DNA from 3 places in the Paenibacillus sp. KACC 21273 genome. Region 3 is predicted to be linked to each of the others. Evidence: riboswitches for the same ligand, from Rfam matches in the RefSeq annotation. Region 3 holds a riboswitch; each other region holds the start of a gene.

Region 1 (4,289 bases), 370 kb from region 3:
AAGTAATACATCGGCTTGCTCAATTGTTTCTTTTCCGGTAAATTACGAATTAATATATTGCCGTACTCTATCGATTCTTTACCGAATAACTGTTTGGCAGTTTTACCTTTTTTCTGCGCTTCTAGCAAATGATGACCCATTTCTAAAAGCAATTCTTCGCCTGCTTCACGATCAATTCGTGCATCCCGTACATGTACAATAACATCATCATAATAATCCAAATTTTCTGGTTTTAATTGATCCCGTACGGTGTTAATATTTTTAACCATTTGGCGTATTGAGCTCATTATTCATTCCTCCATTCTCGTTGTTCGAAGCTACTATTTTGCCATACTTTCCTTGCGTTGACAATGATCTAGCGTTAATGATAATATGGTTTCAAGATTAAAGCATATTAAACTGATCGGAATTGTTTATTTAAGAGGAGGAATCATCATGGAACGCAATATCGTCATTCGACATCACGACTTGGATCTGACAGCTAGTATTCATTATCCTGAACAGGAACCACAATCAGCAGGACGAGGCAAAAGCCGTACACCGCTAATTGTGATCTGCCATGGTTTTGTTGGCAGCCGTATTGGAGTGGATCGCCTATTTGTTAGTACAGCCCGTGAATTGGCGGCTGACGGTTATATGGTGGTTCGCTTTGATTATGCAGGTTGCGGTGAAAGTGGCGGCGACTATGGCAAAGAAGGACTTGAATCAATGGTCGCTCAGACTCGTACTGTACTGGATTATGCAATGAATTGCAGTGACATTGATCCCACCCGCGTCACATTGATCGGTCATAGTCTGGGTGGTGCTGTAGCAATTCTTACTTCTGTACGAGATCATCGTGTCAAAAGTCTGGTGCTATGGTCAGCAGTAGGACATCCATTTAACGATATTATCAAATTAACCGGTCGGGACAAATACGATCAAGCAGTGATCGAAGGACAAGCCGATCATTTAGGTTACTCGTTTACACCTGTATACTTTGATTCGCTAGGCAATTTCCAACCGTTTCAAGAAGCCAAGCAATTTGGTGGCGATGTGCTGGTGATTCATGGTACAGGGGATGATGTGATTCCGGTAGATTATGCTTTTTTGTATCAAAAAGTATTCTGGACACGTTCAGAAGGACGCTGTGATAAAGAAATTATTTTCCAAGCAGATCACACATATTCCAATGGAACCCACCGCCGCGAACTGCTGGACAAAACCCGCCAATGGCTCACCGAACGCAAAGTCGCTCAGACCGATTGGCAACACTGGATGATTTAAGCGCTTGGCAATATAAGCGCGACTTCTTCTAATATAATCCAACATGATTTTTGCATAGCAAAATATCTTTCGCTAAGCGCTTGGCAGTATAAGCGCGACTTCTTCTAATATAATCCAACATGATTTTTGCATAGCAAAATATCTTTCGCTAAGCGCTTGGCAGTTACAAACGCGATTTCTTCTAGTGTAATCCTTTACCAGATCATTCACCAGTGGTATGGTAAGAAAGAACAATCGAATAGTTACTGATTTCACTAGGGGAGCCTGTTGGCTGAGACGAAAATTCAATTTCGGACCCTTGGAACCTGATCTGGATTATACTAGCGGAGGGAAGTGGAGGCTGAATTTTCACTCATGTTGTGATATACCTGAATGAATGTTTGACCCATTTGTCTCTTCTGGAGATGGATGGGTCTTTATTACGTTATAGGAGGCAATATCAATGACTTTTCTAGCCAAAGTACGGGCGCAACATCCACTGATTCACAATATTACGAATATGGTCGTGACTAATTTTACAGCAAACGGATTGCTGGCGCTGGGGGCTTCTCCTTTTATGGCATATGCGCATGAAGAAGTAGCCGATGTGGCAGCTATAGCGAATGCAGTTGTGCTTAATATCGGTACGCTTGATCCATACACCGTCGAATCGATTCAACGTGCAGGACGTGCAGCGAATGAATCAGGTGTGCCTGTTGTATTTGATCCGGTAGGAGCAGGAGCTACCCCGTATCGTACACAATCGGCTTTGCAAATTATTGAACACGTTCAAGTAGATGTTTTACGTGGCAATGTAGCTGAAGTGGCTAATGTGATCGGCGAATCGTGGCAGATCAAAGGTGTCGATGCAGGAGCAGGCGAAGGCAATATGATCCAGATCGCAGAGCAGGCTGCTCAAAAATTAAAGTGCATTGTAGCCATCACCGGTGAAAAAGACGTTGTAACCGATGGACAGAACACCTATACCATTGCTAACAGTCATCAGATATTAACGCAAGTGACAGGCGGTGGTTGTCTACTAAGTGCCGTAGTCGGTGCATTTATCGCAGTCGCTGATCCTACACAAGCTCAAGAACGTCTGGAAGCCGTGACAGAAGCTTTAGCATTTTACGGTATAGCCGCAGAGATTGCCTATGAACAGACAGCAGGGCAAGGCACAGGCAGTTTTCAGATGCAATTTATCAATCAATTGTCTCTAGTCACCCCGGAGATCGTAACTGCACGAGCCCAGATCACTTCATCCAAAGCTTAATATTGAACATACATTCATATGATAAAGGAGCGAGACAAGATGAACGTGTATCAAGCATTGACGATTGCAGGTTCAGATAGTGGAGGAGGCGCAGGCATTCAGGCCGATCTCAAAACATTTCAAGAACTCGGTGTCTATGGCATGTCTGTTATTACTGCTATCACAGCGCAGAATACGACAGGGGTACAAGGTGTCTATCCGGTTCAGATTGAAGGTGTTGTACAGCAATTGGATTCGATCGGAACGGATCTACAACCCCAGGCTGTCAAAACAGGGATGTTATTTAGTGCAGATATTATTCGTTATGTCGCAGCAAAAGTAAAACAGTATCAATGGCAACATCTAGTGATTGATCCGGTGATGGTCGCTAAAGGAGGTTCTGTGCTGTTACAACAAGAAGCGTTGCAAGCGCTGATCTCTGATCTGATTCCGCTGGCAGAGATTATCACGCCTAATTTGCCAGAAGCCGAGTTATTAACAGGTCTATCGATTACCAATCTACAGCAGCGCGAACAAGCCGCCAAGCAGTTTGTAGAAATGGGAGCAACATATGTAGTGATCAAAGGTGGACATGATACATCGACGTCTACTGTAATCGATCTGTTATACGATGGAAATCAATTTGATTATTTGGAAAGTCAGCGGATTGATACGCCTCATACTCATGGCACAGGATGTACTTTTTCAGCGGCATTAACAGCAGAACTTGCTAAAGGCAAAACTATTTATGAAGCTGTACATACCGCGAAGCAATTTATTCAAGCAGCGATTGAAGATGGATTGGGTATCGGTTCCGGTCATGGGCCTACCAATCATTTTGCTTATCAGCAAAGGAGCCGAGTCTATGATCACCAAGCCTGATACTCAGCATATACGCCAGTACTTACGCCTTTATCTAGTGATGGGAAGCGTCAATTGTACTCGACCACCAGAAGAAGTATTAAGGTCTGCTATTGCAGGAGGGATCACTCTTTTTCAATTTCGGGAAAAAGGGGTTGGCGCTTTAACAGGGCAAGCGTATTATAAGCTGGCAGAACGTCTGCAACAGATATGCCACACTCATCAGATTCCGTTTATTGTGAATGATGATGTAGAGTTAGCGATCGCTCTGAATGCGGATGGAATTCATGTAGGACAAGAAGATGCACCCGCAGATCAGATTCGGGCACGTCTAGGGGATGATAAAATCATTGGTGTATCTGCTCATAGCGTAGCTGAAGCCAGACAAGCTATTGAAGATGGCGCTGATTATTTAGGCATAGGACCGATCTACCCTACAATCTCTAAGGCTGATGCGCAAGCCGTACAAGGAACAAGCACTATTACAGCACTGAAGAACCATCATATTGATATTCCATTAGTCGGTATTGGAGGAATTCATGCAGGTAATGCCGAGCCGATCTTTAACGCGGGCGCAGATGGAATAGCAGTGATCTCTGCGATCGCAGGACAGACAGATATAGAGCAAGCGACGCAGCAGTTAAATACGCTTACCCGTCGATTGATTGCGAACTAATCACCACGATACGATCTAATGCTGAATACATGTTTGTTGACCCCATCAAAAAAAGTCATTCGGTATACCGTAGCTTACAGTACGGTGTGTCGAATGACTTTGAATGGTAAACACTATTTTCTGTTTGTATAGTGTAACGTAACAGTAGGTTCTTTCCGCTATTCTTATGATGATCTGTATGTTACTGCGAATAACATCGATCATTCTGTAGAAGCCAAGTAATGCGTTTATTTGTATCGTTAAGCTATTTTATGC
Region 2 (4,289 bases), 550 kb from region 3:
TCTTACACTTTCCCAAAAATATGATGGCATGGGTTATATATATGCTGAAAACTTTATGGATTCAGATAAGCATGATAATTTTATCAAAGAATTAAATAGAACTCTTGAGCTGTCTAAAGATGTTTTTGTTAAGCATTATTATTCGAAATATGCTGGTGAGTTTCCTGTATGGGTAGCTATGGAAATTACTACTTTTGGAATGATATCTAAATTGTTCAAAAACTTGAAGAAGGAAGATAAAGACTACATAGGATATATGTATTATGATGGTATAAAAGGGTTTTATGTAAGTAGTTGGCTACATTCGATTAGTAATCTTAGAAATATATGTGCTCATTATGGACGAGTGTACAATAGAAATTTTCCACATCCTCCTCAATTATTTAAAAAAGATAAGCCCAAAATTATAGATGATAAGAAAGTTTTTTCTGTTATTTTGATTATGAAATACTTCATCCCAAACAAAGATGTATGGAATGATTGGTTAGAAAAACTTAAAAGTTTACTTGATATGTATTCAGAAATAGATCGAACATTAATAGGATTTCCGCCAGATTGGTATACTGTTTTAAAAAAATAAAATAATAATTTAAGTGAAAGAGACCTCTTTTAATTAATCCGCTACCTTACATTCGGTAACAGATTATAAAAGAGGTTTTTTTACATTTTTGGTCTATTAGCGTTTTTTGGGCGTATATTCCAGATCGCGGAATAGGCGATTGAGTTCATCGGTTGTCAGGTCGCGCCATTTGCCTGTTGGTAGATTGCCCAGACGGATATTCATAATACGCGTACGGCGTAGCGCACGAACTTCATAGCCAAGTGCAGAACACATGCGGCGAATCTGACGATTCAATCCTTGCGTCAAAATGATTTTGAATACATATTTGGATTGTTGAACGACCTGACAAGGTAACGTAACTGTATCTAGAATCTCTACACCGGAAGCCATTTGTTTGAGAAAAGAAGGCGTAATCGGTTGATCTACAGTGACGATATATTCTTTTTCATGCTTATTTTCAGCACGCAAAATCTCATTAACGATATCGCCATCATTGGTCAGCATAATCAAGCCATCCGAATCTTTATCCAATCGTCCGACATGGAAAATACGCAGGGGATGATTGACAAAATCTACGATATTGCCCCGAATATGGCGCTCGGTTGTACTGGTAATGCCTACCGGCTTGTTGAGCACAATATAGACATTTTCTTGTTCGACTTTGATCGGTTTGCCTTTGACCCGCACATCGTCGCCTTCTTCGACCTGACTGCCTAGCTCGGCAACCACACCATTGATTGTGACAATACCTTCATTGATCCATTTATCAGCACCCCGGCGGGATGTAATTCCAGATTCACTAATATATTTATTAATTCGCACGTATAAGCACACCTTTAACTCTAATTTTTGAGTAAGCTATTCAAGCTGTTACTCAAGTCTACCTCTACGATACCCTTTTTTGCTTTATTTTAAAAGTCATGTTCGTCTGTACGGTATGATGTTATGATTTTGTATGCAAAATATGGTGCAGTGCTTGTTCCAACCGTCCGTATTTGAACATAAATCCTTCTTTGATGAGACGATTAGGGATCACCCAACGGCTTTTAAGCACCAATTCAGGTTCCGTCCGAATCACTCTAGCTCCTAGATTAAGCATCCATGTAGACGCAGGTAGACCGCCTTTACGATGCATCACTTTGCGCATCGTTGCCATCAGTTCACGATTGGTCACCGGATTAGGAGACGTGCAGTTGAATACTCCTTCAAGCGATTCCCACTCTTGAATAAATAAAATAATCTGAAATAAATCTTCGACATGAATCCAGCTAAACATCTGCTTCCCTGACCCTTGATGACCACCCAGCCCGAAGCGAACTAGATTTTTGAAAGGGGTCATCACACCACCACCGGGCCCTAATACGATAGCAATCCGTAGTGCGGCTTGACGGGTATGGGGAAGGCTAAAAGAGAAAAAAGCTTCTTCCCACGCTTTGGCAACATCTACCGAAAATCCGCTACCGATTTCGCCTTTGGTCTCGGTCATAGGGCGATCTTCTGCATGGCGATAAATGGTAGCTGTACTGGAATTGATCCAAAGCGCAGGCGGATGTTCACAAGCCAGGATAGCGTTTCCAAGAATCTGGGTGGTTTCGATTCGAGAGTTCATAATTTCACGTTTATTTTGTTCGTTATAACGACAATTGACCGATTTACCCGCTAGATTAATCACCATTTCTGCTCCGTCGAGAGCTTGAACAATTCTTTGATGATCATCCCATGCGATATGCGGAGATTGTCTGGAAATGATCTGCACTTCAATACCCAATGCTGCAAATCTTTTTTCCAAATACTGCCCGATAAATCCTGTGCCACCTGCCAATACCACTTTACGTGTCATCGAGATCAACTCAATTCTGTTTAGATAGTTAAATTTACGCGTCAATCCTTACTAATAATTATATTTTACACCATTTTATAACCCTATAACTGTTAAAAAAGGAAAGATTACTGAGGTTATAGCAGTTGACAGTCTGTTCAATCGTGTGTACAGTAAGATGCAAATGAATCGAATGACCACTAGGGGAGCCTTTGTGTAGGCTGAGACGGGAAGATCCCGGACCCTTGGAACCTGATCTAGTTCATACTAGCGTAGGAAAGTGGAGACTGTGCAAGGGTACCTGTACATATACGTACACCTATTCTGCCGCTCCATCACGGGGCGGCTTTTTTGCATGTATTTTTCCATATATTCCAGTAGTGGTCCTTCTTTATTAACCAAGCGTCTTTATCGATGCTTCAATCTAAGGAGGATACAGTTATGAGTTTTTCACAGGAAATTAGACAGGCCGCAGACCCTATTTTTGAAGCGATTTTTAACCATCCATTTGTACAAGGGATTGCCAAAGGTGATCTGCGTAGCGAGCAATTGATCCATTATGTAAAGCAAGATTTTGAGTATTTGAATTCTTTTATGCGTATCTATGGAACGGCAATTGCGAAATGCCCAACACGTGAAGATATGGCAATGTTTAACGAGCAAATTTCATTTGTGCTTCATAGTGAAATTCATCCTCATAATAACTTTTGCGAGGTGGCTGGCGTCAAGTATGAAGATTTGCAAGGATATGCGCTTTCTCCTTCTTCTCATCATTATATTCGTCATATGTTAACTGTGGCTCATGAAGGGGATTTAGGCGATATTTTGGCGGTATTGTTGCCTTGCCCGTGGACGTATTGGGAGATTGGCGTGAAATTATTGGATGAAGTGAAGCCTGATGCCTCCCATCCTTTTTATGATTGGATTAACTTTTATGGCAATCGTACCGATACGATTACTCATCAATTCTGTGCTCGGTTGGATGAATGGGCAGAGCAGACGACACCTGCACATCGGGCGCGTATGAAAGAGCATTTTCTTCTAAGTTGTCAGTTTGAATATATGTTCTGGGATATGGCGTACACTCTGGAAGATTGGCCTGTGCCGATGGAGGTTGCACGCGTATGAGTTCCTCATCAATCTCTATGACATGGAAAATGAAAGAAGTGGTGTTGACTGTTATTCTGGCGGTGGCTTGTGGCGTTATTTATCTAGGATGGTCGACATTATGGATACCGATCTCTGCATTAGTGGGGCCTGTAGGTGCAGGATTTATGTTCGGCATCTGGATTATTGCAAGCCCGATTGTAGCTTATATTATTCGTAAGCCAGGGGCGGCATTGATTGCTGAAGTAGCGGCGGCGGCTGTAGAGCTGTTAACAGGTAGCCATTTTGGATTATCTGCTTTATTGATCGGTGTGTTTCAAGGGATTGGAGCAGAGATTGCTTTTGCTGTATTTGGCTACAAACGTTATAACTTGATGACGTTAATGTTATCAGGAGCGCTGGCGGCAGTAGGTGGAGTATTGTATAACGTTATCGCTAATGGATTCGGCTATTACACCACACAAGTATTGATTACGACTCTGGTTATTCAAGTGATCAGTGGAATGATTTTAGGTGGATGGTTAGCCAAAATTATTGTAGAAGCTTTGTGCAAAACAGGGGTACTGGATCAATACGAAATTATGAAAGTACGGCGGAAGAAGGGAAATGCGAATGGAATCGCTTCTAGGGTGTAAAGACCTGTCAGTACGTTTTTATCAGCGAGAAGAAAATGTATTAACAGACATTCATTTATCGATTTCACGTGGAGAAAAAGTATTGATTCTAGGGCCAAGTGGTAGTGGCAAGTCGACGCTATTATCTGCATTGTCCGGTATTATTCCTGAACATGTAGAAGCTGAA
Region 3 (4,289 bases):
GCATGTCCGAACATAATCGCATCGATACCTGGCACTTTGCTCAAATACAACACGGAGTTTTCCATCAATTCAGTCTGAGGAATATCTTCAAAGCCAGAATGTGGCACTGCAATAATAATATCTGCGCCTTCTGCTTTCATTTGTGGAATAAATTTGTTCGCTGTTTCAACGATATCTTTAGCAACCACTTTCCCCGACAAGTTTGCGCTATCCCATTGCATTACTTGTGGTGGTACGAAGCCGATAACACCTACTTTAATCGTATGTTTAGCTCCACTTTCATCAGTGACTTCTTTATCCAAAATCAAATAAGGAGTAAAGTAGTTTTTCTCACCTGAACCTGTGCCATCATCTGTATAAATATTAGCATTCACATAAGGGAAGTTAGCGCCTTTGAGAGCGTTACCCAAGAAATCCAGACCATAGTTAAATTCATGGTTACCAATATTTCCTGCATCATAACCCAATTGGTTCATCGCTTTGTAGACAGGGTGAACTTCGCCTGCTTTTAAAGGATCAACTTTGGCTACATAGTCACCTAGCGGATTACCTTGTAATAGATCACCATTATCGATCAATACACTGTTTTTGGCTTCTGCACGCGCATTTTTGATCAATGTTGCTGTTTTGGCATATCCATATTGATCTGTCGCTGCATCTGAATAATAATCATAGTTCATTACGTTCACATGAATATCTGTTGTCTCCAACAAACGTAATTTTACGGTAGATTCAGAAGAAGTGGCTTCGGCTGCAAAAGCAGGAACTGCCGACACTGCAAACAATTGCAGAGCTGCGATGACAGTAATTGCTTTTTTAAATGTTTTGTTTCCCAAGTTCAAAATAAAAAACCCCTCCCAAATATATTCGCATTTGCTTGACCTTTTACTATTTATCTCTATGCCCTATATGTATAACAGCATGAACAAGCAGTGACAATCTACTTAACATGCTGATTTTAAAAAAATCATATTAGAAATTATGATTTAGAGTAGGCAGATAAATAGTAAAAAGGCTACCAAAAGAAACGCATGATAGAATTGTATACTATCAGCTGATATATTTGAAGGGTTATTAGTTCTATTTTTTATGAAAATAAGATTTATTTTGCGAAAAATTCTATAATTTACATGATTGTGTCATGTTTCTTTTCATAAATAATAACTCATTGAGATTAAGGAGTTAAAAAATTAGTATTTCGATCTTTATATTGAAAATACATATCTAAAATTCGATCTAATTGTTCTGATTGGTCTAACACACGATAATCGCGCATCCCATGTTCTTCTGCCATCTGGTTCAATATGCGGCGTTCCTGCTCAATCTGTTGTTCTATTTGTTTTAAGTTCAAGGAAACCACCTCCAGTATATTTCCTTATATCTTGCTATCAATGAGACTTTCATTTTATTCCATCATCGTCATTTTACAGGTTAGTCTATAAAATATTTCTATATACCTTTTTATACCTTATTTGAGTATACCTTATCAAGTTCCTCAAGTACCTATTTTATCCTTTTTATGGAAAAATAAAGACGAAAAAACTCGGAATTTGAATTTTGCATTCATTTCTCTTGTTTCGCAAATTTCAAATTCCGAGTCATTTATGTGATAACTGCTATCTTAAACAATTAAAGTTGTATCAGATTACGCAGTCCACGTTTTTTTGTTACCATCTTGATCTGTATATTCAATCGTTTGTGGTTTGATATCTAGGATCACATAATCAGGATCTTCTGGACCGGAGAACCATTCTTTAAATTCTTCTTTCCAGACACGTTTTTTCAATTCGTCGTCTGTAGATACAGCACTTACACCTTCGATTTCAACGACTTGATTAGTGCCGCCTTTTTCATAACCCAACAATACATAACAGTTCGGATTTTTTTCTAACTCTTCGACTTTATGTGTTTTGCGGTTTGTCGCGAGATGAATATTCAAGCCTTCGTTATATAGCGCCATGTAGCGTACTTTAGGTTTGTCGTTTTCTACTGTACCTAGTGCACAAAATGGATTACCTTCTAATGCAGTTAATATCGCTTGTTCTTCAGCTGTTTTACTCATGATCAATCTCCTCCTGTATATAAACGTATGGGTGTATTCAATATCTATGTCTATGTATATCTATTCGATACGTATAGAAGAATATTGAATGGAACTTTTGTTAGTTACAAACTTCCGTATATGTAAATACCCTTAGCCAGCGAGACTGAACCGAAATACACTGTCTTTTGCTGATGACACCGCATTCTCTTTACTGGACAGTTGATACCCTCTGGTCTATAATTACAATGTAAAAAAACCGCATATGTACAGGGGAGCTAGTTGCAACTGGCTGAGAGTGTATTGTGATAAATACAGACCCTTATACCTGATCTGGATAATGCCAGCGTAGGAAAGTAACAAGTCGTTATATGCTGTACTCTAGCTTATAATTGCACCTATGTCGTCCCGATGGGGGCGTTTTTTTTATGCCTTTTATCCAGTACTACAGGATTGACTATTTGAGCTAGAAGAAAGAAGGATGACGGTAATGAGAACTCAAAAAAGGTGGCGTCAAAGCTTACCGTGGTTAATGGTAGGTTTATTGTGGATCACCACTGCATGTGGTTCAGCAACAAGTACAAGCAATACAGCCAATCAGGCAGGATCAACATCTGCACTTAAAGATGTGAAAGTCGTGCTCGACTGGACACCAAATACAAATCATACTGGCTTATATGTTGCCCAAGCACTGGGCTATTATAAAGAAGCAGGATTAAACGTCGAAATTATTGCTCCCGGTCAAGGTGGAGCAGATACCATGGTCGCTTCTGGTGAAGTGCCTTTTGGAATCAGTTATCAAGAAAGTGTGACTCAAGCGCGTGTACAAGGAGTGCCTTTAGTGTCACTCGCGGCAGTTATCCAGCATAATACATCTGGCTTTGCCGCTCCTACAGATCGCGGAATCAAAAGCCCTAAAGATATGGAAGGCAAATCCTACGGTGCATGGGGATCGCCTGTTGAAGAAGCGGTTATGAAATCAATTATGGATACCGACGGTGGCGATGTTAGCAAAGTCAAAAGTGTTAATATCGGTAATGCGGATTATTTTACAGCTGTACAAAAAGGAATCGATTTTGCATGGATATTCTATGGATGGACAGGAATTGAAGCAGAACTTCGCGGACAACCATTAGATATGTTATATGTAAAAGATTATTCAGATCAATTAGATTATTATACGCCTGTTATCGTAACCAATGAGAAGCAGATCGCTACCGATCCTGCACTGGTGAAATCATTTATGGCGGCAACCAGTAAAGGATATGAATATGCAATCGCTCATCCTGATGAATCAGCAGATATATTGCTCAAAGCAGTACCCGATCTTGATCCTGCACTGGTCAAAGCTAGCCAAAAATGGTTATCTCCACGTTATCAAGATGATGCCAAACGCTGGGGCGAGCAAAAACAATCGGTCTGGGAAGGTTATGCCGATTGGATGTTCAAGCAGAAATTGTTAGACAAACCGTTAGATGCAACCAAAGCGTATACAAACGATTATTTACCTGAAGCCACCAAATCATAAATAGAACATAAGGAGATGACTACTATGGCACACACCCTTTTAAGTATTCAGGTTATTCCCAAAACTCAAGCTGGTGAGAACTCTTACGATTATGTCGACCGGGCAATAGAAGTGATTCAAGCCTCCGGTGTGAAATATGAAGTGCATCCACTTGAGACCACGATGGAAGGCGAACTTAGCGAATTGTTAGAAGTGGTTCGTCAAATGCACGAAGCGTTAGTGGAAAAAGGAAGCCCCAGTATTATTTCTCAGATCAAAATTGCTCATAGTCCAACCGGAATCAGTATGGATGGATTAACCGAGAAGTACCGCTAATGTCTACGATGAATACATGGTGGAACAGGCTATGGCCGCCCCTCGGGGCGGTTGTTTTATTACTGATTATCTGGCAACTGGCAACCAGTCTATTCCATATTGAGACATGGATTCTTCCTAGCCCTGCATTGATTGGACATGAAGCATGGAGTGAGAAAGACCGACTGGGCTTGCACACATGGGCGACGTTAAAATTGACACTATCCGGCTTTAGTATAGGTGTTGCTTTTGGATTACTGGTCGCAGGCGTGCTTCATTATATTCCTTTTCTACGTTCAGCATTATATCCATTATTGATCTTGAGTCAAAATATCCCTACGATTGCTCTGGGACCGCTACTCGTTATCTGGTTCGGATTTGGGATATTGTCCAAATTAATTGTGATTATTCTGGTTTGCTTTTTCC

Evidence for each region. Region 3 has a riboswitch for thiamine pyrophosphate ahead of PQ460_RS21805 (ABC transporter substrate-binding protein). Riboswitches for the same ligand answer to the same signal wherever they lie in the genome.
Region 1: linked by a shared signal. The riboswitch ahead of thiM (hydroxyethylthiazole kinase) and the one ahead of PQ460_RS21805 (ABC transporter substrate-binding protein) in region 3 are both predicted to bind thiamine pyrophosphate.
Region 2: linked by a shared signal. The riboswitch ahead of tenA (thiaminase II) and the one ahead of PQ460_RS21805 (ABC transporter substrate-binding protein) in region 3 are both predicted to bind thiamine pyrophosphate.

Annotation. Positions count from the first base shown of each region.
Region 1 is NZ_CP117876.1:4,589,116-4,593,404, reverse strand. It holds gene PQ460_RS20110 (DUF1129 family protein) at 1-287, opposite strand, end outside; gene PQ460_RS20105 (alpha/beta hydrolase) at 436-1,266, shown strand; TPP riboswitch at 1,513-1,615, shown strand; gene thiM (hydroxyethylthiazole kinase) at 1,709-2,518, shown strand; gene thiD (bifunctional hydroxymethylpyrimidine kinase/phosphomethylpyrimidine kinase) at 2,558-3,379, shown strand; gene thiE (thiamine phosphate synthase) at 3,363-4,034, shown strand; gene PQ460_RS20085 (DoxX family protein) at 4,274-4,289, opposite strand, start outside.
Region 2 is NZ_CP117876.1:158,644-162,932, forward strand. It holds gene PQ460_RS00755 (Abi family protein) at 1-580, shown strand, start outside; gene rluF (23S rRNA pseudouridine(2604) synthase RluF) at 677-1,384, opposite strand; gene PQ460_RS00765 (TIGR01777 family oxidoreductase) at 1,506-2,402, opposite strand; TPP riboswitch at 2,574-2,677, shown strand; gene tenA (thiaminase II) at 2,823-3,509, shown strand; gene PQ460_RS00775 (ECF transporter S component) at 3,527-4,123, shown strand; gene PQ460_RS00780 (ABC transporter ATP-binding protein) at 4,101-4,289, shown strand, end outside.
Region 3 is NZ_CP117876.1:4,960,946-4,965,234, forward strand. It holds gene PQ460_RS21790 (bifunctional 2',3'-cyclic-nucleotide 2'-phosphodiesterase/3'-nucleotidase) at 1-842, opposite strand, end outside; gene PQ460_RS21795 (aspartyl-phosphate phosphatase Spo0E family protein) at 1,175-1,351, opposite strand; gene PQ460_RS21800 (pyridoxamine 5'-phosphate oxidase family protein) at 1,646-2,062, opposite strand; TPP riboswitch at 2,303-2,414, shown strand; gene PQ460_RS21805 (ABC transporter substrate-binding protein) at 2,532-3,569, shown strand; gene PQ460_RS21810 (MTH1187 family thiamine-binding protein) at 3,594-3,884, shown strand; gene PQ460_RS21815 (ABC transporter permease) at 3,893-4,289, shown strand, end outside.